2 linked regions of the Alkalihalobacterium alkalinitrilicum genome follow. The protein of the gene in region 2 interacts with the protein of the main gene of each other region in a pairwise test. Links are inferred from orthologs where the notes say so. Each region holds a gene or a part of one and is shown on either strand. Other genes may lie near its edges.

Region 1 (15,949 bases), 690 kb from region 2 along the record:
TCGACTAATTCTTGGCTTCTTCGCGTTTGAACACCTGTTAAATAGTGTTCCATTAATCGCCCCGTCGTTAAGACAAGTGGAAATTTCTTCGAGGCCTTCTCACTTCGTATTAGATCGTTGCTTAGGTTAAACGAAGCAAAACCATCTTTAGTATGAAAGTTTTTTTCAAATAATTGGAGTGTACCAGGGTGATCTTCCTCTGGACACGGCCAAAAGACACCCCCATCCTTAACTCGTTCATACGTTATTCCATAGTAATCAGCGGTTCCACCTTTACTTGCTTTTCGCAATTCAGTAAAAATGTCTTCTGCATTTTCGTATGAAAAGTATTCTTCTTTCCCAAGAGCCTTCCCAATTTCACAAAGAATTTCCCAATCGTGTTTAACTTCCTTCGGTGCTTTTCGCTCCGCATGCCGGAAGACGACTCGACCTTCTAGGTTTGTCATCGTACCTTCATCTTCTAAATAAGATGTAGTGGGTAAAATTAAGTCTGCCATTCGAGCCGTTTCTGAAACAAACATATCCACAACGACTAAAAAATCTAGCTTTTCCAATGCTTTTTCAACAAAAATAGCATTCGGACTTGAAACAACTGGATTTGAGCCCATCAAAAACAATGCTTTAATCTCTTCTTGATCAATCTTCTCTATTAACTCGTAAGCCGAGACTCCTTTTCGCGGAAGTTCAGCTTCTTCTATACCCCATACATCAGCAATATATTTACGATCTGCTTCAATTTCAATCGAGCGATAACCTGGCAATTGATCCGCTTTCTGACCATGTTCTCTACCACCTTGCCCGTTTCCTTGACCCGTGATCGCTCCGTAACCACATGCGTGCTTGCCGATCTTTCCTGTCGCTAGGACGAGATTTAAAAAATGACGAACTGTCTGATAGCCATTGGCATGTTGCTCTACACCCCTAGCCGTAAAGACCATCCCTGTTTCAGCTTTCCCATAAATACGAGCGGCTTCAAGTATCTCTGACTTTGGAATATCACATTGTTTTGCAATCTCGGATAGCGAAAGTCCATTTAACTCGTCAATGACTTGGTCAAAACCTTTTGTTCGCTCACTAATAAATGTTTCATCACAATAATTTTCGTCAACGAGTACTTTCAGTAAGCCTACCGCTAAATTGGCATCCGTCCCTGGTTTCACTTTAATGTGCAAATCCGCAAATTTCGTCGTTGCAGTTTCACGAGGGTCAATTGCAATTATAAAAGCTCCATTCTTTTTGGCTTTACGGAAATACGGCATGATCGTTGGCTGACACTCTGCAATGTTCGTTCCCGCTAAAATAATACATTTAGCATCAGCAATTTCGGTTAACTGCATTGTCATGCCACGATCGATACCGAAAGTAGCATTGGCTGCAGACGCTGCTGCACTCATACAGAAGCGTCCATTGTAATCAATATATTTCGTTTGCAAACCGACTCTAGCAAATTTGCCTAGTAAATAAGCTTCTTCATTCGTTAACGAACCACCACCGTATACCCCGATTGAATCTTTTCCATATTCACTTTGCATTTGCGAAAATTGTTCCGCGATCATTTCAATGGCTAATTCCCATGAAATTCGAACCCATTCTCCATCGATTTTAAAAAGAGGGTATTTTACTCGCTCGCTATTAATCGCATGTTGATGGGCTTGAAGACCTTTTATACACAGTCGCCCTTCTGAAGTTGGATCTTGTTTATTCGGCTTTACTTTAAATCGTTTACGTTTAATGATGTGCTCTTCAATGAGTTCCATCGAACATTGCATACTACAGTAGGGGCAGCGCCCTTTCATAAGTTGTTCAGAGCTTTGCTTTAGTTGCTTTTCACGAAAATACTGAATTAAATCACTCATTCACTTTACACCCTCTTGGTCCCCTTATAAGGGTTGTTCAAACTACTACTAATCGGTAAATTTTCTAGTCAACTAGTAGAAACACTGCGTCTCCATCAATTACCGTTTCAAACGTCTTCACACAACCAATATCTGGTTTTTGAACTAACCCATCATCTAAACAAACTTTCCAATCATGCAACGGACAGAAAACATGTTCACCCGCTACAATCCCTTGAGAGAGAGGCCCGTTTTTATGCGGGCACTTATTTTCAACAGCACGTACTTTTCCACTAGCTAAGCGAAAAACAGCAATACTCTGGTCTCCAACGATCACTTCTTTACCTACTTTATCTGGAAGATCAGTTAATTTTCCAATCATCACTTTATTCCCTGCTTCTATCTTACTCATCAACAGTTCCCCCTTTTATTGAATGATTTCAACGTGTTTATTTTTAAATAACTCATTTTGAAGTTCATCACTTTCATAAATTTCACTCCAAGGATCCTTCACTGTAGATAAAACAACATCCATTCTAGCGCTTAGTTCTTTACGGTTTTGTTCATTGGAAATAATATGGTCTATAACATAATCTAGGCCAACTCTTTCAATCCAGTGAGATGTTCTCTCTAAGTAACGAGCCGTTTCTCTGTAAAGTTGTAAATAAGCCGCTGTTATTACAAGCACTTCCTCACTTGTTTTTACTTTACATAGAAGATCGCCTTTTCGCAGTTCGGTGCCGCCATTTCCTCCGACGTAAATTTCCCATGCGCCTTCGACACCGACTATACCAACGTCTTTGATTCCAGATTCCGCACAGTTTCTTGGACAAGCGGACACAGCCATCTTAACTTTATGTGGTGTATTCAACCCTTCGAATTTTTTCTCTAGTGCAATCCCCATCCCAATCGAATCTTGGGTACCAAAGCGACAGAAACTTTCACCGACACATGTTTTCACCGTTCTTAGCGTTTTACCATATGCATGCCCTGATGGCATTCCTATTTCTTTCCACACATTCGGTAAATCTTCTTTTTTAATTCCGAGCAAGTCAATCCGTTGACCTCCTGTTAATTTAACGAGAGGAACATTATATTTTTCAGCGACTTCCGCAATTCGCTTTAATTCCTTAGGATTTGTTACGCCACCGTACATTCTTGGAACAACGGAGTATGTCCCGTCTTTTTGAATATTGGCATGCATTCTTTCATTTACAAATCGAGATTCTTTTTCATCTTCATAGTTTTTCGGATGAACCATTCCTAAATAGTAGTTAATCGCTGGGCGACACTTAGAACAACCGCCTTCATTTTTCCATCCGAGGACATTCATGACTTCTTTTGTATGTGTTAAACCTTTTTCACGTATTTCAGCTACAACTTGTTCATGACTTAAATCAGTACATCCGCAAACCGCTTCTGATTTTGCTGCGGCGTCAAATTCATCGCCTAGCGTATCCGCCAGTAGCTCAGAAATCATTGGCTTACACGTTCCACACGAACGTCCTGCACTTGTACAGCCACTAACTTCTTCAACTGAACAAAGACTTTGCTCACGTATCGCTGAAACGATCGCCCCTTTGGATACACCATTACATCCACATACATGATCACCATCGGCTAGTGCTGCTGTTAAACTCTCAGACTCCCCACCACTACTACTTTGCAATATATTAATCGGAGCCATACCTGAAACGTCAGCGCCCTCATTAATCATACTGAGTAGCTTCGTACCTTCCTTCGTATCACCGAATAACACAGCGCCGACCACTTTCTCATTACGGATCATTACTTTTTTATAAATACCTTCAAACTCATCATAAACTCGAACACTCCTTGTTGAGCCATCGTCCATGAATTCGCCAGCTGAAAATACGTTAACTCCAGACACCTTTAATTTCGTTGAAAGGACCGAACCTTGATATCCTTCGCCAGCATCCTGACCGACAATATGTTTTGCCAACACTTTGCCTTGCTCATACAGCGGGGCAACGAGTCCGTAAACGACTTCCCGATGCTCAGCACATTCTCCAACCGCATACACATTTGACACATTTGTCTGCATATAGTTGTTAACAACGACACCTCGATTCACTTCAATTCCACTTTCATTCGCCAATGTCGTATTAGGACGGATACCTACAGCCATGACGACGAGGTCTGCCTTTGTTTCGCTCCCATCTTTAAAAACCACTTTTTCTACACGGTCTGTTCCAACAATCTTATCTGTCAACTGTGGCATAAGGAAGTTCATGCCTTGCTTTTCTAGTTCAATACGAAGTAACTTGGCAGCATCTTGGTCAAGTTGTCTTTCCATTAAATAGTCTTGTAAATGAACAACATCTACTTCCATTCCTAAATTTAATAGACCACGTGCCGCTTCTAGACCAAGCAATCCCCCACCAATAACAACAGCTTTTTTATAGTTTTTCGATGCATCGATCATCGTCTCACAATCCTTAATATCTCGAAACGCGATAACACCCTCTAACTCAGCACCTGGTATAGGGAGAATAAACGGGTTCGATCCCGTCGCCATAATAACGTGATCATAGCTCATTTCTCTTCCATTATCGGTATAAAGAATTTTTCGCTCTGTATCTAGCTTTGTCACAGTTTCGTTCGTAAAAAGCTCGATATTATTCTCTTCATACCATTCTAAACTGTTGATTTCGATATCTTTTATCGTTGTATCTCCAGCTAATACAGCGGAAAGCATAATGCGGTTATAGTTAACATGTGGCTCACTACCAAAGATCTTAATATCAAATGCCTCTTGACCATTCAACTTTAAAATTTCCTCAATACTACGAACACCTGCCATACCATTTCCAATTAGTACAAGTTTTTTCTTCTCCAACGTAACCCCTCCTGAAATCCATTTGATTTATTTTCTAAGAAACTATTTTTATTGAGCTTTCTTCGTTAATACCTGTTCTTCCACTTCATCCTCTTCCATATCGACTGATGAGAGATGATATTCCTCACCAAACGAATTTTCAGGCTCTTCTAATAGAAAGAAGCAAGCTAAAAAGCTAAGAAATGCACCTATTGCCAAAATGAAAAAGAATTGTTGTGGTGTGACGAGTGTATATAAAGTTAAATAAATCGTTGATCCTACACTACCGTAAGCACCTGTCATCCCAGCGACTTGCCCTGTGATCCGTTTTTTTATCATCGGAATAACTGCAAATGTTGCGCCTTCAGCACCCTGTATGAATATGGACGTTAATATTATAACTGCAACAGCAGCAATAAGTGGCCAAGATGAGTCTATAAAGCCCATTGCTACTAGGCCTATAGTGATTCCAATCATATAGACAAGCATCACTTTCCTTCGGCTGCCCATGCGGTCTGAAAGCATACCACCAAGTGGTCGTGCGACTAAGTTAATAAAAGCGAACGATGCCGCAATTAAACCTGCTGATGTTGCACTTAGTGAAAACGTCAGTTGAAAAAACATTGGGAGCATTGAAACAATCGCTAATTCTGCACCAAAGTTTGCAAAATAGGTACTGTTTAATGCAGCTACATTTTTAAATTTATATTGATCATCTTTTGGCACACCTTTTTTTAAGATAGGAACATTCACTTTCAATATCTTATAAACTTGATAAACAAAAGTAAGTACGATTGCCGTATATAGTGCATACAGCACATTCGTTGAGATAAAGCCCATCCCTTCCAATCTCCAAGAAAGGACGGCTAGAGCTCCACCAAGTGGGACTGTCCAAATAATGAGTTGGACTAGATCGCCCCAACTACTTACTTCCATTGCTCCAGTTCGTTTCGGTTTAACGTATTCTTTTCCTTCTGGTGTATCACGGACATTCAAGTAGTAAATGACACCATACACGAGACAAAAGACTCCTGTTAACGCTACAGCATAACGCCACCCATTATCGCCACCGAACATCGTTAAGGCAACCCAAGGAAGTAACATTGCACCAGCAGCAGAACCAAAATTCCCCCAACCACCGTAGACCCCTTCAGCAAAGCCGACATCTTTTGGCGGATACCACTCTGCTACCATTCGAATACCAATAACAAAGCTTGCACCAATACTACTTAGTAATAACCTCGAAATCATCATTTGTGACCAGCTATCTCCGAAAGCAAACACAAACGTTGGTATTGACATTAGAATTAATAAACTTGAATAGACAAGTCTCGGACCAAATCGGTCTAACAACATCCCGATAACAATTCGAGCTGGGATCGTTAAGGCAACATTGATAATGGCTAATGCTGCAATATGTTCACTCGTCAACCAGTCTGAGCTCTCAAGCATCGTCGTCGCTAGTGGTGCCATATTGAACCAGGTGAAAAAAGATACAAAAAAGGCAAACCAGGTAAAGTGTAAAATTTTCGTCCTCTCGTCCTTAAAGGTAAAAAGATCAGAAACTTTCAACTCGTATTCCCCCTAAACATTCTTTTTTTACTCTTACGAATGGTTGTAAGGTTACCTAATTCCCCTTATTCAAATATGGATACAAGGAATTATAGTAACAGTAAGACGACCACTTGGTCCTTTTCTTGTTTGACTAATACTGGGTGAACATCCGTAAGAAGTTTCTGACTATTTGAATTACTGTCATTTTGCCATAAAAGATGACGACTGTGTTCTCAATTGAAAGAAGATCTGACAAGGTTTTACCCTATCCATACAATGAAAACAGTATTTTGTAAGTGAAATTACTTAGCAAAATAGCTATAAAATAAGGAACTTAGCCTTTTTCGAAGGTTGTTAGTTTTTTACTCATAAAATGAGTCTTCATTGATTATTTTGTTAAAAGTTTACAAATAACATGATAATAACTACCATCAGTTGTTATTTATCATTTACCTTTACTATCCTTATTCTCCTACTTGCCTTGAGTGGCGGAGTCTTAGCGCCAGTAAAACGGATAAAAAAAGAAGCGTAATGGAAAAGTCCACTACACTTCTTAATCACTTTTATATCACCCTAAAATTGGTCTACAAACGAGTTATTATATTCGCTAGTTTTTACCGAATTCCAAAGAATTTTTTCATTTTGTTAAATACACCTTTTTCCTCTCCTAATGCCATTAGAGGGACTGTTTCACCTAAAATACGTCTTGCGATATTCCGGTAAGCAATCGATGCTTTGCTTCCAGGATGAAGAGCGACAGGCTCTCCCTTATTAGAATGTTTAATAACATTTTCATCATCAACGACAATTCCTAGTAATTCAATAGCTAAAATACTAACAATCTCGTCAACATCTAGCATTTCTCCACTTTTCATCATATGATTTCGAATACGATTCACGATGAGCAATGGTGGTTCCACATTCTCTTTTTCTAGTAGACCAATAATTCGGTCTGCATCACGAACGGCTGACAACTCAGGAGTTGTCACGACAATCGCTTTATCTGCTCCAGCAACGGCATTCTTAAATCCTTGTTCGATACCTGCAGGGCAATCGATTAAAACGTAATCATAATCTCGTTTTAACTCTTCAACGATTATTTTCATTTGATCTGGATTAATTGACGATTTATCCTTTGTTTGTGCAGCTGGCAATAAATATAAACATTCAAAGCGCTTGTCTTTAATCAGGGCTTGCTGTAAGCGACAACGCTCTTCTGCAACATCGACAAGATCATAAATGATTCGGTTTTCAAGCCCCATAACAACATCAAGGTTACGAAGGCCGATATCTGTATCGATTAAGCACACTCTTTTACCTGAAAGGGCTAGGGCTGTTCCGATGTTAGCGGAAGTTGTCGTTTTCCCGACGCCCCCTTTTCCAGAAGTAATTACGATAGCCTCTCCCACACATATTTCCCCTTTCTTCCTCTATGTCAAATTCCAATACGGTTTATCCGTTTACGAAAACACTTTTTCTGGTGATCGATTTAAGCTTGGACGTAGCCAAGGCAATTGTTGAATACGTTCTAAGACAATCGCACCGTCTTTCGTATTTATGTAGGCACATTCCATTTGTCGGTCCACTTGTTCATTTCGATTTGGCTCTTGACGTAAGTGCTCATTAATTTTCAACTGAGAAGGTGCCATAACTGCGGCTGCGATCACCGCCGTTTCATCTCCTTCGCTCCCAGCTTGCGCCATTCCACGCAAAGCTCCCATGACAAAAATATTACCTGTCGCAATGACCGTTCCACCTGGATTTACGTCGCCAATCAGTAATAAATCGCCATTGACTTTAAAGACTTGTCCTGAACGTACAATTTTTGAAACCATGACCATTTGCTTTTCTTCTGCAATTCTTTCAGCTTCTTCTTTGGTAATGACATTGGTTTCAAGTTTATCAATAACTAAATTTTTTTCATGACAAACAAGTTGACGAAGTGTGTTTTCTTGGTCTTCTGTTAAATAACGATTTCCAGTAACTACATGAACTTTGACTGCTGGACCATCTGATTTTTCATAATGCTTCGATGATAATTTTTCTTTTAGTTCTTCCATCACATTTTCAAAACAACAATTATCATCCAATAAAAATGTTAATCCGTCTTTCGTTCCTTTTATTGTAACGTGGTGTTTCTTTTGTACCATTTATATTTCACCTCAAAATAGGTTAAATCCATTTACACCATTACTGTTAATTCTACAAAAAGACTAAAATCTCCTCTTTTTCTATAGAGAAAATTGCAATGACTAGTGCTTTTGAATTTCTTCCATTCGTTTTAAATAAAGAAGATACTTTCGTAAAGGATACAATAAGATCAGTGAAAAAAGAAAGTTCATACCTAAAGTTGATAATAAACGTTGTCGTAAAAATTCATCATGCATCATTCCAGTTATATTCAACATCCAATTAATCCCATAAGTGAAATACTCAACGATTAGCACGGCCGCTAAGGTGAGAATGACGACAAGAGAATAGCTTCTTCTAACATAAGGGTGTGATAACGACAACAAATAGCCAATCAACCCAAGACAAAACATATAGACACCTAACAATTCTGTATAAACAACATCATACAGAATTCCAAAAATTAATCCGTAAATAATTGCATGAGTCCGACCTAAGAAAATACCGATAATCACAATTGCAACGACGACAAACCTAGGAATATACAGTATACCACTGCCATATTGCTCTGGGGCAAATACTTGAAATAGAGACCCTTCGACGACAAAAAAGAACAGCATGATTAAAGGAAGAAGAATACGATTCACGATCCGTCCTCCTCCATAAGTTCTGGCTGTAAGCTCGTACTCGTACGTTCAATAACAAGGACATAATCCAATCCATAAAAATTAGCCGCAGGCTGAATGTAAGCATTTTTTGTCAAACCGTATTCATCAGGTACAATCTCCACAATTTCACCGATGATCAAGCCACGCGGATATACACCACCTAGTCCTGATGTCGTTACCGTTTGTTCCACTTCAATATCCGCATCAATATCCATTTTCTTCAACATAAGTAATCCCGACTCTTGATCGAACCCTTCAATAAATCCATATACAGGATCGTCTGCTTGTACCATCGCAGATACTCGATTTGTTCGATCATTATCCGTTAAGAGCTGTACTTTGGATGAAAATTGACCGACTTGATGGACTTTACCGATTAAACCACCAGATGTAATAACTGCCATATTTCGCTCGATCCCGTGTTCTGAGCCACGATTAATTCCAATATACTCACTCCAGCGATCAGGATTACGATGAATGACAGTTGCTGTACGCATTTGGTAATCACTTAGTGTTTCTTCAATTTCAAGGGTTGCTTTTAACGTATCATTTTCTACTTTCAACATATTTCGCTCAACAGAAACTTGAGCATATTCTTCTAATCTTGCTTTTAATACTTGATTTTCTGCATAGATTCCTTGTAGTTCACTCAGATTCTCAAAGAAACCCGCTGCAAAATGAGCGGGTTTGGAAACGAGGGTTTGAACCCATCCAACAGTGTCCTTCATAAATTGCTCTGGCCAAGTTAGTCGGTCACGGTCACTCATGGAATATCCAATTAACGCAACAAGTATAATAATGCTCACCATTAAGACAATGAGCCGTTTATTTGAAAAAAATGTCATTGTCTACACCTACTTACAATTACGATTTGCGACCCGAACGAACTGTGATACCTGCCCTCGAGCGGAATAAATGAAGATTTTCTAATGCACGACCCGTACCGAGTGCCACACAATCGAGCGGATCTTCAGCAACAATAACTGGCATATTTGTTTCATCACTAAGGACACGATCTAAATTACGAAGCAACGCGCCTCCACCAGTTAACACAATTCCTCGATCCATAATGTCAGCTGCTAATTCAGGTGGTGATTTTTCTAATGTGTTTTTCACTGCATCGACAATCGAATCAACCGTATCTTTTAAGGCATCAGAAATCTCTGCACCAGTGACTGTTACCGTCTTCGGTAAACCTGTCACAAGATCACGTCCACGAATGTCCATATCTTCAACGCCTTCTGGAGAACCTGCCGAACCGATTTCTAACTTAAGAGCCTCAGCTGTGCGTTCACCGATCATCAAATTATATGTCTTTTTAATGTATTGAATAATGGAATCATCCATTTCATCCCCAGCGACACGGATCGACTGACTTGTAACGATCCCACCTAGTGAAATGATCGCCACTTCAGTCGTACCGCCACCGATATCGACAACCATACTTCCCGTTGGCTCCCAGACAGGTAAATCTGCACCGATCGCTGCAGCAAAAGGCTCTTCAATCGTATACGCTTCGCGAGCGCCTGCTTGTTTTGTCGCATCTTCGACAGCTCTTTTTTCGACAGCCGTAATACCAGAAGGCACACAAACCATTACATTCGGTTTTCTTGTGAAAATTGAACGTTGTCGAAGCGCTTGTCGTATGAAATGTTTTAACATTGTTGCAGTTGTGTCGAAATCAGCAATAACGCCGTCCTTCATTGGACGAATGGCAACGATATTCCCTGGAGTACGTCCGATCATATTTTTTGCATCGTTCCCGACCGCTTCTATCGATCCTGTATCTGTTCGCAAGGCAACTACTGATGGTTCACGAACAATAACGCCCTTACCCTTCACATATACAAGAGTATTGGCAGTACCTAAATCAATCCCTAAATCTTTTGAAAAGCCACCAAACATCTATGTATCTCCCTTCATGAAACCCAAAACTCATAAAGTATATTATACTGAATATCAAGGCAAAAGAATAGTCTCAAAGTACCTATACGATAATTTTACACGTTTATTTTTCTTATGATGTTGTGGATTTCTTAAAATTTCATGTCAAATATCCTTTCTCCTTTAAACTGATATACGTTCGATCACCAATGATGACATGGTCCAACAGCTCAATTCCAAGAATTCTTCCGCATTCCGTTAACCGTTTCGTCACTTCTATATCTTCCCTACTCGGAGTTGGGTCTCCAGAAGGATGATTATGCAGACAAATGAATGAAGCTGCGGAGCGCCGCAACGCTTCCTTGAAAACCTCACGTGGATGAACAATCGAAGCGTTTAAGCTGCCGATAAAAATCGTTTCACGATGAAGGACGTGATTTTTCGTATTTAAATAAAGACATACGAAATGCTCTTGCGTTAGAGACCGCATGTCTTCCATTACGTATCGAGACACATCTTCAGGTGATCGTATGACGTATCGTTCATCAAATTTTAAGCTACTAATTCTCCTACCCAACTCAAGTACTGCACAAACTTCTACTGCTTTTGCTTCACCGATCCCTTTGATTTCTTGTAGTTCTTCGACAGTCGCATCTTTTAACAACATTAACCCATCAAACTTTTGTAACACTCGCTGAGCTAATTGTAATACCGATTCTTCTTTTGAACCTGTTCGTAAAATAATCGCAAGCAGTTCTTGGTTCGATAAAAACTTGGCCCCTTCTGCGAGAAGTCTTTCGCGAGGGCGCTCATGAAACGGTACATCACGAATCAATAAGGACTGCTTGGTCAAAGTAATATCCTCACTTTCCTAGCGTTTGCCAATATTCTTCATTTCATCCTATCGAAAAGGGATTTTTATACTAAAAATTGGGGGTGATTCCAAAGTGGATCAACTCTCGTACAGTCAAAGCCAGTGGTAAACCAACAACGGAAAAATAGTCACCTGAGATTTCTTTGACTAACGTTGCACCAAAGCCTTGAATTCCATAAGCTCCAGCCTTATCAAAAGGTTCATTTGTATCAAGGTAACGTTCAATCTCCTTATTCGACAATTCCCAAAATTGCACGTAAGTTTCAACAAAAAAAGTACGTTGTTGTTCCTGACTTAAAATCGATACTCCAGTAAGAACAGAATGCTTCTTTCCAGACAAACTCAAAAGCATCTCTCTTGCATGGTTACGGTCATTGGGCTTCCCGAGCACTTGACCATCTAATACGACGATCGTATCTGCGCCTAATACGACTGCATTTTGGTTCATAGCAAAAACAGCTTCTGCCTTTTGATAAGCTAACGACTGAACTAATTCTTTTGAAGATAAATTGGAATTGATCGTTTCATCAACATCACTGGTTTGTACGGTAAATGAAATTTGCGCTTGTTCTAGTAACTCTTTTCTGCGAGGTGAACCTGAGGCTAATACGAATGGTTTCATGAAGGGCACATCCTTTACAATAATCTATGATTAAGCTCAAAAAAGACCTTTCTGAACTTACAATTCATATGTTTATTGTACAAGGATTAGTTAAATGATAACAAATGATACTTATTAAATGAAAGATAGCAGAGTAAATCTTTACATTAACTTAATAATTTCTCTGATTTGTGATGCCCAACAGCTTTCCAATATATTAATGCAAGTGCTCATAAATATTCGTGAATTTATTGTCTTCTATAATAATTAACCCTATAAAGAAATTCGGACTTACCTCAGAACAAAAAAACTCACCTTACGAAGATGAGTCTTAACTAATTCTAATTTATTATTTTAATACGTGTATCAACGCTTCATATGATAATAGCGCTTCTAACAAATGTTGTTGGATACCCCACAGCTTGATTTCTTGTTGTTCCCCTTTATATCCTTCTAATTCGGCGGCAGCTCCTGACATACTCGTGATGAATTGTTGAGCCTGTCCTCTAACTTCTTCTGGTAGTGCCGACAGAACAGTGGCTCCATTATTGTTCCACTCTTGAAATTGATTTAGAAACGTTTCTATATTTCCAATCTCTACACTTTGTCCTGCAAGGCCTGCCACCGAAAAACGCACGAGTTCATTAAACATGTTACCCGCTTGTGTGAAAAACTGTTTTCCCGCTTCACTATCAACCGAAGCAATAGAACCGTTTACTGCAAAAGGTTTCACATACGTATCTTGCCCTTGCGCTTGATACAGTTGACTTAACCGGCCTGCTTCTTCTTTTTGAAGTCCGAGTCCAATGAACATATACATCGGGTCACTGCCTGTTTTTAAGACCGCGGCTTGTCCTCTTGCTTTAATCGCTGAGACAATTTCATTTCCTTTTTCTGATGTTGAAAAAGCTCCGCCTTGAACAATTTCGACCGACAAATCTGGGAGAGTCGCAGCTTGAACAGCCTGTCCAGTCGCTATTGTCTCAACGACTTCATTCGCTGGCGTAAGTGAGGCCGTATTCCCGTCAGCTTCCCCAGTAAAGGCGGTCAACACCATAAATCCAAATCCTACCCCAACGATAATGGCGGATAATCCAGCCACAATGAGTGAAATGGGTAATTGCGCCAATGTACTTTTGAAACGATTTGTTCCTTTTTTCTTTCGGTTTACAGGGGGGAGTTTAGGACTCCAACCTCTATTACCATCATCCCAGAAGGGTTGGCTTCTCTCTTCTTTCGCTTCTTTTAACTTGTTAAAGTCGATAATGTTATTGCTAAACCAACCTTTAGAGCTATCGTTAATACGTGGTTCTTCTTCATCACTCTCGCGAATTTCCTCTAGATTTGGCGGTTCCACTATTTCTCGCTCACTAGGGAATTTCCATGGAGTCGGTTGTATAGGTTGAGACACCTCGCTAAAATCTAGAGGTTGTCTGAATTCACTTTCGCTAAGTTCTTTAAGTACCTTAGGTTCATTTGATTTCTCTATCTCATGAAACGAATGTTCTTTACCGTTCAACTTTACCGAAATTCGTTGCTTACCTTGCTCCACATCACTCGCTCCTCTCCTACTTCTTATTTTCTTATTCCTATTCTATTAATTTGAATTAGTAGATAGAACTAAAAGTAAAAATTTAATAGAGAAAAAGGGTAAGCAGCAGAGTTCCTGCTTAGCCACATAAAATAGCTAGTTTTCTTATGATCTAGGACAATTTTATTGAAAATGTTTTTGTGATGATCGACAGGGAGAGATTGGGGGAAGAACTCTTTTAGTTATTGAAATTATTTTTCATTAAACGTTCGGTTAGTTACGATCATATCCATTTATAAGAAGAATATGAACTTAAATCTCATTTACTTATTATTATACCTAATTACTGGTAAAATGTTTATTTAAGTTTCAATGGTATCGCCTCAAACTTATTGTTAAAGATAAAGTGAAACTTCCATCAGTGAGGGGTTTTCCTCTTCCCCCACTGACGGTTAGTTGAGGCCCACACGATGTGGGTCACACAGACGTTGCCACAGGACGTGGCGCCTTTAGTCTGTGTTCATTAAGCTTTTACTGGCAGTTTATCCCCCACTTATCCTTCTTTGATTCCTAGAAGTCTTGAAGTGGGGGTATTATTGCCAGTTGTTGCGGGATATAAAAAGAACAAGACGTAGAAGTATGTCTTGTTCTTATCGTTAGCCACTAAAATTATTATAAATTGAGAACATCGGTAACATCGCTGCAAGAACGATCGTTCCAACGACAACCCCGAGAATAACGATCATTAATGGCTCGATGATCGCACTCATTCGCGAAGCCATTTGTTCAACGTCCTCCTCGTAAAAATCTGCAACTTTTTCTAGCATCGTATCTAATTGACCTGTTTCTTCCCCGACTTTAATCATATGACTGACGATTTTGGGGAACACCCAACTTTTCGCTAAAGGTTCTGATAGACTTTCCCCTGCTCGTAAAGATTCTTTTGACTCCTCTAGTACTTTAGCAACAACATCATTATTGGCAATTTCAGAGCTCATCGTTAACGTTTGTAATACGGGAACAGAGCTGGCAAAAAGGGAAGCCATCGTTCGTGTGACGCGAGCAATGATCGTTTTTTGCATAAGTACTCCAAAGACAGGAATTCGTAATTTCACATAGTCTAGCATAAAATGGCCTTTAGGATTTCGATAGATCGCTATAAATACAACAATGAACAAAGTGACAAACATTAAAGCTAAATACCATCTGTGAATGAGAAAATCAGAAATACCCATGACGATTAACGTTGGCACAGGAATTTCTCCACCCATACTCGTCAAGTTATTTAATAGACTCGGTAATACGTTCGTTAATAAAATGATGACAACTACGACCGCTATAATAGAAACGGCAATCGGATACATCATTGCTGATTTCACTTTTTCTTTTACCCGATGTTCTTTTTCATAGAACGTTGCTAAACGGTCCATAACGTTTTCTAGGTCTCCACTTGTTTCACCTGCTCGTACCATATTGACGAACACTTTATCAAAGATTTTAGGAAAATCAGAACAGGCATCAGAAAACGCAGTTCCTGAACGAATATCGTTATAAACGTCATCAAGTGCTTTTTGGAAAATTTTCGAAGAAACTTGCTCAGATAAAATGCGGATCGCTTCTGTAATCGGTGTTCCTGCTTTGAGTAATGTTGCTAACTGGCGACAAAACACAACGAAATCACGATTTTTAACTGGCTTTCCAATCACGATGTTTAAATCTTTTAAGTCTTTATTCCAAATAGTATCTTTCCGCTTCGACAATTCCGCAATGTAAAGACCTTGGCCTTTTAATTCTTTCACGGCGGCATCTTGGCTAGCGGCATATAGTTTTCCTTTGACTTCTTTTCCCGTTTTGGAGTCGATTGCTTTATAGAGATAGAGCATCTTGTTCTCCCTTTCATACCAAATTTTTACTCGTGTTTATCCCAGCCTGGTACAAATTCATCAGCAACTGCCCGCGTAACAATACCTTTATTGACGAGATCTAACACCGCCATGTTGATCGTTTGCATGCCACTACTTCGACTCGTTTCT
Region 2 (16,122 bases):
CAATCTCCGCTTCTTTTATATCCGGTGGAGAGAATGGAATATTTCTTAATTCAGTATCAATCATTATAATTTCCCTCGCTTTATTATGTTTTGATTCAAAGCATTTAAGAGTTATTTAGTTTGCTAGGACTTAATTGGAACTATAACTCCTCTTCCAACCAACTACTAACCAACCAAACCTAATCCACTTCTGATACTCACCTCGTAATATCTATTCAATCAACTACATTCAATCACGAAGGTTTTTCATTTTTAAACTAATCTCAACCGTGTTTCTTCCTATTAAACTACCATTCAATCAAACCTTAAAAACTATTAAAAACACTCGAAACCCTTACGCTCCAAGGCTTCCAACTTGTTATCTGATTACGATAGTCAGTTCCACGTTATTATTCAATCGAATTAGCAGTTAGTTGGTTAGTTATTAGTAATTAGGTTAAGGTCTTTCTACCCACTATCCCCTAAAACCTAATCACTTACAATCATAAAAACGGAACACCTTCGTCTTCCTTACCATCATCGTCACCAGCCCCATCACTACAAACAACTTTTCCATCAACATAAGCAAAACTACACTCATCTCCACAAATTTTACCATCGTAACTTTCTAAAAATTGTGTAAACACTACATTGGAGTGATCAATAATCTCCAGAGCTAAATATGTCTCATACTCCTTTTCCAACTGAAGTAAATTCACACGACAAACTTCATCTCTAGATTTATCTATCAAACCCAAAACAGAAGGCACCGCAATCGCTACAAGTATTCCTAAAATTGTAATTATAACAAGTAGCTCAATTAGTGTAATACCTTTATTCTCAGTTCTAAGAAACCTACCACCCTTTGCTATTGAACTCGTTCTTAATGATTTTATAACTGACAGTATTTTAGTAACTCTATTACTTACAAACATACATGACACCTCCAAGATTGTCTTATTCAGCAATTCTAAAGGTGTCAAAATATATTACAGTTGGTAAGCTGGAAGGCTTAAAGATCTATACTATCTTTCCCTTTCCAACTAACCCACTAACCAACTGTCCGACTTATTTCACTCTCTCCCTCTCCAACATCTCCTCAAGAAAACCAAGCAACTCTCCCTTCAACTCCCCATTCTGCATCGCAAACTCTAATGTAGTTTTCACAAACCCCATCTTCTCCCCAACATCATATCGCTTACCTTCAAAATCATAAGCAAACACACGTTGGATTTCATTTAGCTTTTGGATCGCATCTGTTAACTGAATCTCCCCACCAGCTCCTGTTTCTTGCCGATCTAAAAACATGAAAATTTCGGGGGTTAAAACATAGCGTCCCATAATCGCTAAGTTGGATGGAGCTGTACCTTGCTTTGGTTTTTCAACAAACTGATTTACCGAATATCTACGTCCAATACTGTTGATCGGATCTACAATTCCATAACGATGTGTTTCTTCATCAGGCACTGTCTGCACACCAATAACAGATGAAAGTGTATCTTCATACTGCTCCATCAGTTGTTTTAGGCAAGGCTTTTCCGCTTGAACTATGTCATCACCTAGTAATACCGCAAACGGTTCATCCCCAATAAATTTACGAGCACACCATACAGCATGTCCTAATCCTTGTGGCTCTTTTTGACGGATATAGTGAATATCTACCATATTCGACGAATATTGAACTTTTTCTAATAAATCAGTTTTGCCCTTTTGGAATAAGTTTTGCTCTAACTCAAACGCATGATCAAAATGATCCTCAATTGCACGCTTCCCTTTACCTGTAACAATAATAATATCTTCAATTCCAGAATTAACTGCTTCTTCGACAATATATTGAATCGTCGGTTTATCGACAATCGGTAGCATTTCTTTCGGCATTGCTTTTGTCGCTGGAAGGAAACGAGTTCCAAGGCCAGCTGCAGGGATGATGGCTTTTTTGACTTTTTTCAATTAAATAACCTCCTGGTTGGGTTGGTTAGTTGGTTAGGTTTTAGTTGGTTAGGTTTTTGGGTTGTTCAATGAAGCTATTTTCTTGCTAAACTACTTCAGTAAACAACATAATATGCTTTAAGCTATATCATTTCCTAACCAACTATCCGACTGTCCAACTGTCCAACTAATTTACAAACTTCTAATAATTCCATTCAACATTTTCCCTATTTCGTTTGCTCTTTTTGACAATTCTTCATAGTCTTCTATATTTATATATTTTAACTCTTTTGCTAATAACATTTGATACTTCACTTCTTCTAGTGATCCTCTCGCGATTAGCAGAAATCGTTTGTATTCTTTGTTTGAGCCTCTTGCTTTTCCCTCGACAATGTTGCTCGGTACAGAAACGGCGGCTCGTCTAATTTGCGATGTTAATCCGTACTGTTCATCTTTAGGAAAGTCTTTGGTTATTTTGTAAACGTTGAGGACTAATTGATGTGACTTTTGCCAAACGATTAACTTGTTAGTGTCGTTATAAGTCATTTTGAAGGACCAACTTTCTGTTTTTTGGTTGGTTAGTTGGTTAGTTATTAGTTGGTTAGGCTTTTGAGTTATTCCAAGAAGCTGTTCTTTTACCTAAAAATGTTAATTTTTGGTCTTGTCTTTCCTAACCAACCAGCCAATTTTATTCTCTTCCAACCCCCGACGTTTCAGCTAGCGAAACGAGTCCCAACTCTTCCAACTCATCAACTCATTCCGCTTTTCCTACCTACTAACCACTATCCCCTAACCAACTGTCCAACTATCCAACTAACCAACTAATAGCTATCCAACTACCTGCAAATTCTTCTTCCTAAAATTCGCAATATCCAACAATTCCTCACGCAGCTGTTCACTTGTTAATTGTTCAAACTCCCCAATCAACTGCTCGGCCACATTAATATTCACCATCGGCGTCTTCCCGCGATAAATCTTCGGATACACCTGTTCATCATGTACCTCATCTTCACCAAGAAGCTCTTCAAACATCTTCTCCCCAGGACGCATACCCGTAAACTCAATCGGAATTTCTGCTTCTGTATATCCAGATAGTTTAATAAGGTTTCTTGCTAAATCTACTATTTTAACAGGCTCCCCCATATCCAGGACAAACACTTCTCCACCTTTAGCTAAGGTACCCGCTTGTAACACAAGTCGAGAAGCTTCTGGGATGGTCATAAAGTAACGTACCATATCAGGATGAGTTACTGTCACTGGACCACCGTTTTGAATTTGCTCTTTAAATAGTGGAATGACACTCCCACGACTACCTAATACATTACCAAAACGAACCGCTACAAACCTCGTATCACTAACCATATCCATATGTTGAATAACCATTTCCGCAATCCGTTTCGTAGAGCCCATCACACTCGTTGGATTCACTGCTTTATCCGTCGAAATCATAACAAATGTATTAACTCCCGCATCACTCGCCGCTTCGGCAACATTTTTCGTTCCGATCACATTATTCTTCACCGCTTCTTCTGGGTTACGTTCCATTAACGGTACATGCTTATGAGCAGCGGCATGGAAGACAACATGTGGCTTTCGTTTATTCATAATTACAAACATCTTTTCCCGATCTTGAACATCTGCAATTTCTGTATCTAGATTTAGGTCAGGGTAATTCCGTCTTAATTCCATTTCAACCGAATAAATACTATTTTCACCGTGACCTAATAGGATTAATTCTTTCGGCCCGAAGTTAGTAATCTGTCGGCAAACTTCAGATCCAATCGAACCTCCTGCTCCTGTCACTAAGATGGTTTGTCCTTTAATAAAGTTCTCAATACCAGCGATATCTAATTCAACGGGTTCACGACCGAGTAAGTCCTCTACCTCAACATCTCGGAATTGGTTCACAGACACTTTCCCTACCATAATGTCTTCGATCTTTGGCATAATTTGTGTCTTTGCTTTTGTTTTTGCACATTCGTTGAAAATATTGTTGAGCTCCTCTTTTTTCAATGAAGGAATGGCAATAATAATTTGTTCAATCTGCTTTTCTTGAACGACTGCTTCAATGACCTCTACGCCACCTAATACAGGGAGACCCATAATTTCTAAATGATGCTTCGAAACGTCATCATCAATAAAAGCAACGGGGTTCAGTTCGACATCCTCATTATGCTGAAGCTGCCTCACGACCATTGTCCCTGCTGAACCCGCTCCGATAATAAGCGTACGCATCTTATCTTTACTCGGTTTAATGTACGTATCGCGATACATACGCCATGAAAAACGGGAACCCCCAATAAATAAAATATGCATCATCCAAGTAATCGCTAACGTACGGAAATAAACATCCTGAATTAGGACGAATTGGACAACCCCCGTTACAATAATCGAAAAAGTGACCGCTTTTCCAATCCCAATCAACTCATTAATACTCGCATATTCCCATGCTTTTTTATACAACTTATAATAGTAGGCAAATGCATGATGGCTTAGTAATAATGTCACTGAACTGATGATAAGTACCGTTGAAATTGTAGTTCCTATTGGTAGTAATATAAAGTAACTAATGAAAATACATGATAAGACAATCATAGAGTCTACTAGCATTAATGCTAATAACCGTTTCTGATAAGACATTTTCCTACCCCTTCCAAATCATTTTCCAAAAATGAAGCCTTAAGCTATACACCTTTTGTGAAAAGATCCATAGCTTAAGGCTCAATATAAAAGCAATGAAAACGTTTCATTACAATTGTTTTATATTTAAATATAAAGAGGCATTTAACCTCTCCTCACACCACACCCTTGACGACTAGCACCTAAGGGTTCAAGATACAGAACCCCACAGCATGGTCGAGTGCCTCCATCGATAACGGCAAGGAGACATTGCCAATAGATTATACTCTAACAGGTCGCCTTGCTCGTCCTGTTTTCTTGTTGCTTGCGTCTATCTATTGCTGTTTTAATTAGATGATGGATGGCCTCAAGGTCTTCGTAAGGCGCATCCTGCTGAATATACCTAACCGTTTTATTTATCGTTTTTGGGAAATCTGAAAATTTCTTCATATCCATCACCCTATTCAAAATATCCCTAAGAACTTTTTCTTTTGAATCCTCTCAGGTGGGTCCATACCTACATGAAGACCGCTCACTACAAGATTGGCATTTTCTTGGAACTGATACACGACTTCAGTTCCAAAGTTTTTTTCAAGTTCACTTAAAGCTTCTCTCATTCGAAATGGACGCTTTACTAAACTGTGAGCGTCCGATGCTAGAAAGTGTGTCAAATTGTGTTCGATGAGATCTTCTGTAAATCTTTTAATCTTTTTACCGAAGTGACCTGTCAAACTAGATGTTGTAATTTGCGTTAATACTCCACTAGTCACAAAGTCATACAACAGATCTGGCTTTTCCGTGATCTGACTATTCCGTTCTGGGTGCACAATAATCGGTGTTAACCCCGCCAGCTGCATATCATAGAATAATTGCTTTGCGTATCGTGGGACATGATTAGATGGAAATTCAACAAATACATATTTGTTACTATCTGCTAACGGAAGAATGTCGCCTTTATGATAATCGCTGACTAGATCTCCATAAATTCGACATTCTTGACCTGGTAAGATGTTCATATTAAGTCCGTTTATTTTTATTTCTTCATTTAGCTGATCCACAGCTTTAATAATGCTTTGTTTTTCATTTATATATGGTCCATTCAGATGGTGTGGAGTGGCAATGATCGTTGTAATCCCTTCTTCGATTGCCTGCTCGATCATTTGAATACTCTCCGCTTTATGGGCTGCCCCGTCATCAACACTTGGCAAGATATGACAATGAATATCAATCATTCTACTCACCTCTTTTGTAAATCCTTTTCCATATTATCATAGAATACGGCATTTAGGTACACCCTTTTACAAGATTACCATTTATCTACCATAATAATAGTAGTATTGACCTTCTTTGAGCTCTTTTGCGTTTAAGACAACGCCTAGAACTTTCGCTTTCGCTGCTGTTAATAGGTCTTTTGCCTTTATAGCTTGCTCCTGATCTGTCTTGCCACTACTTACGACTAAAATCGTGCCGTTAGCATGTTTTGCGAGAATTTGTGCATCTGTTACCGCTAGTAATGGCGGTGAATCTAAAATCACAACGTCAAAGGCAGTTGCTAATTTTTCCAATAACACAGACATTCCTCTTGAACTTAAAAGCTCTGCAGGATTGGGTGGGGTTGGTCCGCTTGGTAAAATATATAAATTTTTCACTTCTGTTACTTGCACCGCTTCTTCAGCCGTATGTTGTTTTGTTAACATACTCGTTAACCCTGCAAGATTAGCGACGCCAAATGTATAGTGTGCTGTGGGTTTCCGTAAATCAGCGTCAATCAGTAACACTTTGTTTCCTTGTTGAGCCATGACAACGGCTAAGTTCGAAGCTGTTGTTGATTTTCCTTCCATTGGGCCTGCCGATGTTACAAGGATCGTACTCACTTTTTCATCAATGGACGCAAATTCAATATTCGTACGGATCGTACGATATTGTTCTGATATCGGTGACTTCGGTTCATGATGGGTAATTAAATTTCGTTTATTCGATTCTTTTGTATGTTTTTTTCGTGACATCGTCTAGACCTCCTCTAAGAAGCATTTCGTCGGTTTTTCTTATTCGCTGTCGTTGCTTCCATTTGCGAAACAACTCCAATGACAGGTAAACCGAGTAATTTTTCGATATCTTGTTCTGTTTTTACAGTAGTATCTAAGTATTCAAGTAAGAAGGCTAGTCCAACGGCCGTCATTAACCCAACAACAAAAGCAATCGCCATATTTAATGTAGGGTTTGGTTTAATCGGACTTGGGTTATCAGCCATTTGGGCAACAGATAAAATGCTGACGTTATCGACATTCATAATATTGACGATTTCGCGTTGGAACACGCTTGCTACCGTATTCGCAATTTGTGCCGCCATTGCTGGATCTTCGTTCTGCACGGTAATCGCGACGACTTGAGAGTTTTGCGCACTGCCGACAGTTACCATACTATTCAAAGCACCAACCGATGTATTTAAGTCAAGTTCAGCAATAACCTTTTCTAAAATCACTGGACTTTTCATAATGACGTTATACGTATTAATTAATTCAATATTGGTCCTTAAGTCTGCTTGAGTTACGTTTTGCATGTCCACCTTTGACTGGTTGATCAAGATTTGTGTCGATGACTGATAAATCGGTGTTAAAAGTAAATAACTGACTAATCCGCTAACTACGACAGCAATCAACGGTAGAATAATGAGTAACTTTATTCTTTTCTTTAATGTCGTAAATAGTTCTTTTAGGCTAATTGTTTCTTCCATCTTGTCCTCCCTAATAGTAAGAAGCTTATAAAATTGTCAATTTCAACTAGAAATTACATAGAGAATTATATCATATACGGTCGAGATTTGAAGGTAAAAAAAGAGATTAGTAAATTTTTATATATGAATCTAAAATTTGTGTGATACCGGTGTGAAAATTCAGATTGCGGAATTGTCTAATTCCTTCTATAATAAATCTGCTAGACTATCAAAAAATGTCAAAAAACCATAGAAAGAGGCACTATCCCATGAAGAAAATAATTATCATTGCTTCTATTATTATAAGTATCATCGTCTTATCAGTTGTTGGCTACGGTTTCTACTTATATAAGACGGTAAAAGATACTGCATCAGAAATGCATGAACCCATTGAACGTGAAAAAACACGGTTGGTTGACTTTCATCAAAGAGAACCACTTTCTTTCCTTATTACAGGAGTCGATTCTAGCGGTGAGGAAATTAAAGGTCGTTCAGACACGATTATCGTAATGACGGTTAATCCAAATGAGAAATCCGTTAAAATGTTAAGTATTCCTCGTGATACGCGTACACTTATTGTTGGTCGTGGGAATGAAGACAAAATCAACCATGCTTATGCATTTGGTGGTGTGGGAATGACGATGGATACGGTTGAGCATATGCTTGATATTCCAATTGATCATTATATTAGTGTTAATATGGATGGGTTTCAAGATATTGTCGATGCTGTTGGTGGCGTAACTGTTGATAATAGCTTTGCTTTTAATCAAAGTGGATTTACATTTCCTGAAGGAGAAATCACATTAAATGGTGAAGAAGCCCTTTCGTTTGTTCGAATGAGAAAGCAAGATCCTCGTGGAGATTTTGGACGAAATGATCGACAACGTCAAGTGATTAATGGTGTGATCCAAGAAGGAGCTCAAATTAGTTCAATTACACGACTTGATGATATGTTAAAAGCAATAGGTAATAACGTTAAGACTGATTTAGATTTCGATGCGATCAACAAAATTCAATCGAATTACCGTGATGCTCGCCACAGTGTAGATGAACTACAAATTAGCGGTTCTGGTCAAACGATAAATGGCATTTACTACTACATTGTCCCTAATGAAGAAATTACACGTGTAAGCAATGAGTTGAAGAAGCATTTAGAACTTCAATAAGTGATTGAAAAAGCCGTTCCATTCGGAACGGCTTTTTCGTATTATTACACTTCTTGTAATGTTTTATTCATTTCAAACAAGTTGCTGTAATTAAAGTATTGAATCGCTGTATTTTCGATTATTGTACAATTACGAGTATCAAATACAAGTGGGTTGCTCATTGTATTCACCATTGCTTCTTCATTTAACGATTTGAACTCTTTATGGTCTGTTAAAATTAACACACATTCCGCACCTTCAACGGCATCTTCAAATGATGATAAGGTAAAAGATACTTGTTCTTGACGTACGTGCGGGTCATGGAAGGACAGATTAAATGACTTTTGTTGTAGTAACGCGACAATATCCATCGCCGGACTTTCACGAACATCATCAATATTTCCTTTGTACGTTAACCCTAATACGGCCACTTTCGCATTTTCATTAGAAAGCACTTTTTCTAATTGCTCCACAACAAATTGTGGCATTGAATTATTGATTTTTCTAGCGTCCGAAATTAACACCGCTTGTTCTGGTGCTTTTTCAATAATAAAGTAAGGGTCAACTGCTAAACAGTGTCCACCAACACCAGGACCTGGAAGGTGTAAATTTACGCGCGGGTGGTGATTTGCTAGTTGAATAACTTCCAGTGCATTCACACCAAGACGCTCAGAAATTTTCGCTAATTCGTTTGCTAAGGCAATATTGACATCACGGTACGTATTTTCCATTAACTTCGACATTTCTGCACTGACGGCACTTGTTTCTAAAATGTCGCCTGTCACAAACGTACGGTAAACTTCAGCTGCCTTTTGGGCAGAAATCGCGTTAATTCCACCAACAATACGTGTGTTTTCAACGAGCTCGATTAAAATACGCCCAGGAAGAACACGCTCAGGGCAATGGGCTAAAAATACATTCTCTCCGACATTCCAACCTGCTTCTGTAAGGATCGGTGCCACCACATCATCGATCGTACGCGGTGGGATCGTTGACTCGATGATCACTACATTGTCTTCTTTTAAATAAGGTAAGATCGACTTCGTCGCAGATACGACGTAATCTAAATTGGCAGAACCGTCTGCATGATGAGGCGTTGGTACTGCTATAATAAAGGTATCGGCAAATGATGGAGCTGTTGCTGCATGTAAGTTTCCAGACGTGACTACTTCCTTCGCTAATTCACCTAAGCCCACTTCTTCTATATGAATTTCTCCTTGGTTTAAAAGGTTTACAGCATTTTCGTTAATATCTACACCTAATACATTAAAGCCATGTTTAGCAAACATCGTCGCTGTTGGTAAACCAATATATCCTAATCCAACTACACATAAGCTATTCTTTGACAATGTGTATCACTCCATCTATTTAGATTATATTTATATAAATTTAATATACTATTTTAAAAATACACGGTGTATTATATCATATATTGTCAAACTTTGTACTAGAAGATACTAGAAAAATGGGTTACTATTTTAGTAACCTTTATAAACACACTAGAAATTAGCCGTTTTAAAAGGAATAAACGGAATTATTTACGTATTGCTAATAAGAAAGTCTTCAACTAAAATAGATTAGAAGACTAGAAAAAGGAGTCGAATTATGCTAAAAAGAACTGATAAAAGAAAAAGGAAAAATAGACGTCGATTGCTATGGTTTATCATTCCATTATTGATAATTGTAGTTCCGACAGTTGCCTATGGTTCCTATCTCACATATAAACTTGCAAGTGCTGCTTCAGAAGTGAATCAAGAATTAGCACGTGGCGATAAATCAGAAAAACGATTAGAACCGATTGATCCAAAAAGTGATAACTTTTCCGTTCTCTTTTTAGGAATAGATACGTTAGAACCTAACAGTCGCGGTGCAAGAACAGACTCGATGATGTTAGTGACATTTAATAAAGAAGAACAATCAATTAAAATGTTAAGTATTCCTCGTGACTCACGAGTCAATATTGTTGGACGTGATCGCCTAGATAAAATCAACCACGCTCACGCATTCGGCGGCGTCGATATGTCGATTGACACGGTTGAAGAATTACTTGATGTTCCAGTTGATTATTTTGTCCGCTTGAACTTTACAGCCTTTATAGAGGTTATCAATGCTTTAGGCGGCGTTGAAGTCGAAGTACCATTTACTTTTAATGCACATGGAAGTCAAGGAAGTCGAAACGCGGTAACGATCTACAAAGGGCTACAACGTTTAAATGGTGAAGAAGCGTTAGCTTATGCGAGAATGCGAAAAGATGATCCACGCGGAGATATTGGTCGTGGGGAACGTCAGCAAGAAGTCGTTAAAGGGGTTATTAAAGAAGCCGCATCATTATCGTCGATCCTACGTTTCGATACGATTATTGATGAAATTAGTGAACATATTTCAACCAATTTTTTATTTGAAAACATGTTAGCATTACATCCTTATGCAAGCTCTATTAATGATATTGAACAACTTTCATTACGCGGCGATAATTTGCGTTTGGATGGCATTTACTACTATCAATTAGACCAAGAGTCTGTTGAAGATGTTTCTCATGAATTACGAGTGCACTTAGGTTTAGAAGAAAGTTTACCTAATAGTTTAGGTATGAATGAGGAAGATGTAACAGAATAAACTAATGAAAGGAGCTTGCTGATTTGCAGGCTCCTTTCATTAGTTTTAAAAATTTATTAACCCTCCCAATAAGGAAATCATAATGACACTGATAACTCCTACTGACAATGCTGCAATTATACCGATATAAAATGGCTTAATACCTAAACCTTTAAATACACTTAAGCTTGTTGATAGTCCAACGGCCGCCATAGCAGAACCTAACATATATTTTGTACCAATTGTGTCTAAATTTGAATAAAAGGATGCCCAATTTTCGGGTGTTAGTAATCCAAAAGCAAACCCACTATGTGATACACCAGCATCGCCAATGGATCTAATAGCAGATAAAATGAGGAAACCTATTACAAATAATGGTATTAATTTATACCACTTTGGCGTAACCGCACCTTTACTATTACTATCTTTGGGAATACTTTTAAGATAATAGAAAGATATTATGGGGATAACAGCAATAATAAGGAAATTACGTGTCAATTTTGTTATAGTTGCAACATCAATAACTCTAGCATTATCAAAAGTTTGATCGTAAATTAGAGAAGCACCAGCGACCTGAGCTGTATCATGTATGGCTGTACCAAGAAATATTCCTACTTTAATAGGGTCATTTTGAAACAAATAAAAAGCAATATATGGATAGAGGATCATGCTTATTATTCCAAATAACGTTATATTAGCAATTGCATAAGCAACCTCATCTTCTTTTGCCTTAATACTAGGAGCAGTTGCTAGTATAGCTGTTACACCACATATTCCCGTACCACAAGCAATTAATGTCCCTAAACGATAAGATTGGTTTAGTTTTTTTGTAATCCAGAGAGTAATAAATATTCCGGAAACTATACACAAGATAATAATAGGAATTCCCCAAGAACCTAATTTTACAACATCCATAAAACTTAACCTGATTCCTAATAGAATTATTCCTAATTTCAAAATAAACTTGATTGAAAAATTAACACCGTTCTTAAAAATAGGGTGTAAACCAATCATGTTTCTTATTAGTAAACCTAAAATAATTGATATAAATACTCCCGAAATAGGGCTACTAGCCTCAGTAGAAATTCCATTTAAGTAATTAAAAGCAATTCCCAATACCTCAGCTAAATATAACCCAATTACCATTACACTTAAACACAACCCAATACCAGGTAAAAATTTGCCCAATTTAGAAGCTCGAGATTCTTTCTTTTGAGCAGGATAATTTTCTTTTTCTTTGACTTCTGGAATTGCCAAAAGGTCACCTCCCTCTTACAACTAATTCCATCTGGTAAAATAATTCAAAATAAAGACAACCAAATAATCAAATTTGACTATTTGGTTGTCTTTATTATTCTAGTATTAATAAAACATCTCCATCATTAACAAAGTCTCCTTCTTTCACTTTGATCTCTTTAACAACTCCACTTTCTTCGGCTATTACTGGTATTTCCATTTTCATAGATTCCATTATTGCAATTTCTTGACCGTCTTCTATTTGGTCCCCCTCGTTAATTAGTATTTTCCAAACATTCGCAGCCATATTTGTTACAATTTCACTCATGTTTATCCCTCCACTTTTGATTTATCACTTAAATATTTTTGTACAAAATTTGTGGTTGTATCTCCTGCACTGAAGGCTGGATGGGAGATAACTCTTTTTAACATAGGTATATTTGTTTTAATTCCTTCTACATGATAGTTCTCCAATGCTTCTTTAAGATGATTAATCGTTTCATCTCGGTCATTTCCAGTAACAATTAATTTCGCAATCATCGGGTCATAGTATGGTGTCACGGTAAAACCCTCGTAAACAGCCAATTCATGACGAATATTTTCACCGTTGGGAATCTTAAACTTTGTAACTTTACCTGGTGATGGAAAGAATGTTTGAGGATCCTCAGCATATATCCGGGCCTCTATTGCATGACCTATTCTTTTAATATCAGATTGAGAAAATGTTAATTCTTTTCCTGTAGCAATTTCTATCTGTTCCTTGACTAAGTCGATGCCCGTTATTTCTTCAGTAACTGGATGTTCTACTTGTAACCTCGTATTCATTTCCAAAAAATAGAAATTTTTATTGCTATCAACCAAGAATTCAATCGTCCCTGCATTAGTATAGCCAATGGCCTTTGCAGCTCTTACAGCAACCTTTCCCATTTCCCTTCTAGTTTCTTCATCTAAAAAAGATGATGGGGCTTCTTCGATCACCTTTTGATGACGACGTTGAATAGAACATTCACGTTCCCACAAATATACTGCATTCCCTTGACTATCAACCAAAATTTGAACTTCAATATGACGTGGGTTTTCAATAAATTTTTCGATAAACATTGCCCCGTCCCCAAAAAAATCATTAGCTCGCTTTTGGTTACCAGAATATACTTTTCGAAGTTCTTCCTCAGTCTTGACAACCTGCATCCCTATCCCCCCACCTCCTGCAGAGGCCTTTAACATAACAGGGAAGCCCATTTTACTTGCTACCCTACAAGCTTCTTCAACATCCCCTAAAGGATAATCTATTCCTGGAACGACAGGCACACCTACATTTACCATTACTTTACGTGCCTCTATCTTACTACCCATACGAGAAATAACCTTTGGAGAAGGACCTATAAACACAATCCCATTCTTATTACACTCCTCAGCAAAATGACTATTTTCTGAAAGGAGACCATACCCAGGATGTATTGCATCCACGCTATTCTCTTTAGCCACTTCGATAATTTTTTCTAAGTTTAAATAACTTTCATTTACGCGTGGTCCCCCAACACAAAAAGCTTCATCAGCCAGTTGAACATGGAGGGCATCACGATCAGCCTCCGAAAATATAGCTACAGTTTTAATACCCAAATACTCACAGGACCGAATGACCCTAACTGCTATTTCTCCTCTATTTGCTATTAAAACTTTTTTAAACAAAAATACTCCTCCTTATTTAGCAATACCAGACCGCTATAAATTTTGTGTTTATTTTTAGAATTCTCATAATAATTTTATAATTAGTTTTATGTAATGTAAAATACACATTTTTGATAATTAATATAGTTTTTACCTATATAAAAATAAACTTTTAGTCAAAAGCTCTCATACTCTACCAGCCTTTTATATTAATTGGCATTAATTGTCTAATATCAGTAGATCGAGGGAAGTAATGACTTCCCTCCACCTTAAAGCCTTTATTTAATTTACTGAATCTATTGTAGATTCTGATGAAATAGTAGTAGGCTTTCTTTGGATAAGAATAATTGATAATAAGAGAATAGCTCCTAAAATGTCACTGATTATTTCAGGTATTACTAGCATTAAACCTATACATAGTAACAAACATCTAATATACCAGTTTACTTTTCTAATAAACCACCCCTGCACAAAACCAGCTAATGCATAAATTCCAATAATACATGTTATAGTTTTATAAAGTGTTAGAGTAAAAGGACCTTGTAAAATAAGACCTGTTCCATAAACAAACATATACGGGATTATATACGCTACCATCCCTAACCTAACAGAAGTAAGTGCCACTTCCATTGGTTTTGCCTTTGCAATTGCTGCAGCTGCAAATGACGCTAGTGCAATTGGTGGAGTAATTGCAGAGAGGCTAGCAAAGTATAGTATGAATAGGTGAGCGGCTAACGGGTTAACCCCTAACTCAATCAAAGCTGGTGCAATAATTACTGCTGAAATAGCATATGCAGCAACAGTAGGTAGCCCCATCCCTAAAACAATTGTAATAAGCATAGCAAGTATTAATCCAAGCAACATGATTCCAAATGAAAAAGAAATAACAAGTTCTGTAAATCTAAACCCTAGTCCTGTTAGAGAAACCATACCTATTATTATTCCTGCTACTGCAGTAGTAACAGCTATATCCATCAATCCTCTAGAAGTGATATGGAGTGCATCTAACGTCTTTTTAATTCCCATACGATTAGTAGCGTTAAATATTGATATTATAATTGTTGCAATTATTGAATAAAAAGCAGCACGAAGAGGTGAAATTTGCAAAAAGAACAGAGAGAATAGGAGAACAAACACTGGAATCAGTAAATAAGACTCTTTTATAATAATATATTTAAAGTTAGGTAGTTTTTCCTTAGGTATACCTTTAATTTGTTTTTTACGTGATTCAAAGTCAACCATTATAAATATAGAAATAAAATAAAGAAGAGCAGGAATTGTGGCTGCGAGAGCAACTGCAAAGTAACTTATACCTAAATATTCCGCCATTAGGAATGCCGCCGCACCCATTATAGGTGGCATAATTTGTCCCCCAGTTGAGGCTACAGATTCTGTTGCTCCAGCAAATCGAGCAGAATAGCCTGCCCGTTTAATCATAGGTATAGTGAAAGTTCCTGAAGTTACCACGTTTCCTACTGAAGTTCCATTAATTGTCCCAAAAAACGCACTAGCTAAGACTGCAACCTTAGCAGGTCCTCCTCTTTGTGCACCTGCTATTGAAGATGCTAGATCTACAAAAACACGTGTAACACCTGAAACCTGTAAAAATGAACCTAATAAAATAAACATAAATACATAGGTTGTAGCAACTCCTAGAGGTATACCAAAAATACCAATATTACTGAACGTATTACCTAATATCCGTTCAATCTCATATCCTCGGTGCCAAAGTATCCCAGGTAAGTAGTTGCCAATAATTGCATAAATAATAAAAATTAACGCAAGGATTACCAATCCCCATCCTTGTAATCTTCTGGTTGCTTCAAATAAAAGTAACAAAAGCACAATACTAGCAATAACATCATAACCATTTGGGAAAGTAGTTACTCGTCCGAGGATGCCATGAAAGTCCCAGAAAATATAACTTAAAATCCCAATTGATAGTAGTATACCTGTGAGATCTATCCAATGGAATTTTTTTGCACGTTCAGACTTAGAGTAAGGCACGAGCGTTAATACCATAACTAGAGAAGATATTAGAAACACGCTTCTCATATAAAAAGGGTCAATGGGTTTCCATAATATTGTTATTAAAATAAATAAAACAAATATAACCCCTGTAATATATATAATCTTGTAACCAATTCCCTTTAAATCTCGATAACGCTCATTTTCCGTAGAATTTTGTTCAGATGCTTCCTTTAGTTTTTCCAATTCACTTTTTTCATCTGTTTTTAA

Evidence for each region.
Region 1: the proteins of BK574_RS19685 (region 2) and minD interact in binary tests that used the Bacillus subtilis proteins (3 or more experiments, as listed by UniProt). The link is inferred for Alkalihalobacterium alkalinitrilicum from one-to-one orthologs.

The regions. Positions count from the first base shown.
Region 1 is NZ_KV917368.1:4,752,541-4,768,489, reverse strand. What follows is about bases 5,741-8,524. They hold minD (septum site-determining protein MinD), read right to left. Parts: upstream 7,638-8,524; coding sequence 6,843-7,637; downstream 5,741-6,842. Other genes in these bases: mreD (rod shape-determining protein MreD), read right to left, coding at 8,481-8,524; minC (septum site-determining protein MinC), read right to left, coding at 7,689-8,378; BK574_RS22980 (NarK family nitrate/nitrite MFS transporter), read right to left, coding at 5,741-6,246. Also shown: assimilatory nitrate reductase catalytic subunit NasC, read right to left, coding at 1-1,856; nitrite reductase small subunit NirD, read right to left, coding at 1,921-2,247; nitrite reductase large subunit NirB, read right to left, coding at 2,263-4,695; more of BK574_RS22980, read right to left, coding at 4,744-5,740; more of mreD, read right to left, coding at 8,525-9,005; rod shape-determining protein MreC, read right to left, coding at 9,002-9,871; BK574_RS22955 (rod shape-determining protein), read right to left, coding at 9,891-10,931; RadC family protein, read right to left, coding at 11,071-11,763; BK574_RS22945 (Maf family protein), read right to left, coding at 11,834-12,406; BK574_RS22940 (hypothetical protein), read right to left, coding at 12,735-13,937; BK574_RS22935 (type II secretion system F family protein), read right to left, coding at 14,573-15,799; BK574_RS22930 (type IV pilus twitching motility protein PilT), read right to left, coding at 15,826-15,949. UniProt on the Bacillus subtilis protein: ATPase required for the correct placement of the division site. Cell division inhibitors MinC and MinD act in concert to form an inhibitor capable of blocking formation of the polar Z ring septums.
Region 2 is NZ_KV917368.1:4,059,067-4,075,188, reverse strand. The notes cover bases 4,688-7,644. They hold BK574_RS19685 (CpsD/CapB family tyrosine-protein kinase), read right to left. Parts: upstream 6,534-7,644; coding sequence 5,841-6,533; downstream 4,688-5,840. Other genes in these bases: BK574_RS19675 (LCP family glycopolymer transferase), read left to right, coding at 7,510-7,644; BK574_RS19680 (YveK family protein), read right to left, coding at 6,548-7,261; BK574_RS19690 (tyrosine-protein phosphatase), read right to left, coding at 4,992-5,759. Also shown: BK574_RS19715 (DegT/DnrJ/EryC1/StrS family aminotransferase), read right to left, coding at 1-64; BK574_RS19710 (type II secretion system protein), read right to left, coding at 483-914; UTP--glucose-1-phosphate uridylyltransferase GalU, read right to left, coding at 1,048-1,929; BK574_RS19700 (four helix bundle protein), read right to left, coding at 2,101-2,454; BK574_RS19695 (polysaccharide biosynthesis protein), read right to left, coding at 2,737-4,548; more of BK574_RS19675, read left to right, coding at 7,645-8,406; BK574_RS19670 (nucleotide sugar dehydrogenase), read right to left, coding at 8,451-9,734; BK574_RS19665 (LCP family glycopolymer transferase), read left to right, coding at 9,991-11,001; BK574_RS19660 (YeiH family protein), read right to left, coding at 11,047-12,237; BK574_RS19655 (acetyl-CoA carboxylase biotin carboxyl carrier protein subunit), read right to left, coding at 12,332-12,544; accC (acetyl-CoA carboxylase biotin carboxylase subunit), read right to left, coding at 12,547-13,905; BK574_RS19645 (TRAP transporter permease), read right to left, coding at 14,167-16,122. UniProt on the Bacillus subtilis protein: May be involved in the regulation of capsular polysaccharide biosynthesis. Autophosphorylates in vitro. Phosphorylates and activates in vitro two UDP-glucose dehydrogenases, YwqF and TuaD, as well as the DNA-binding proteins Ssb and SsbB.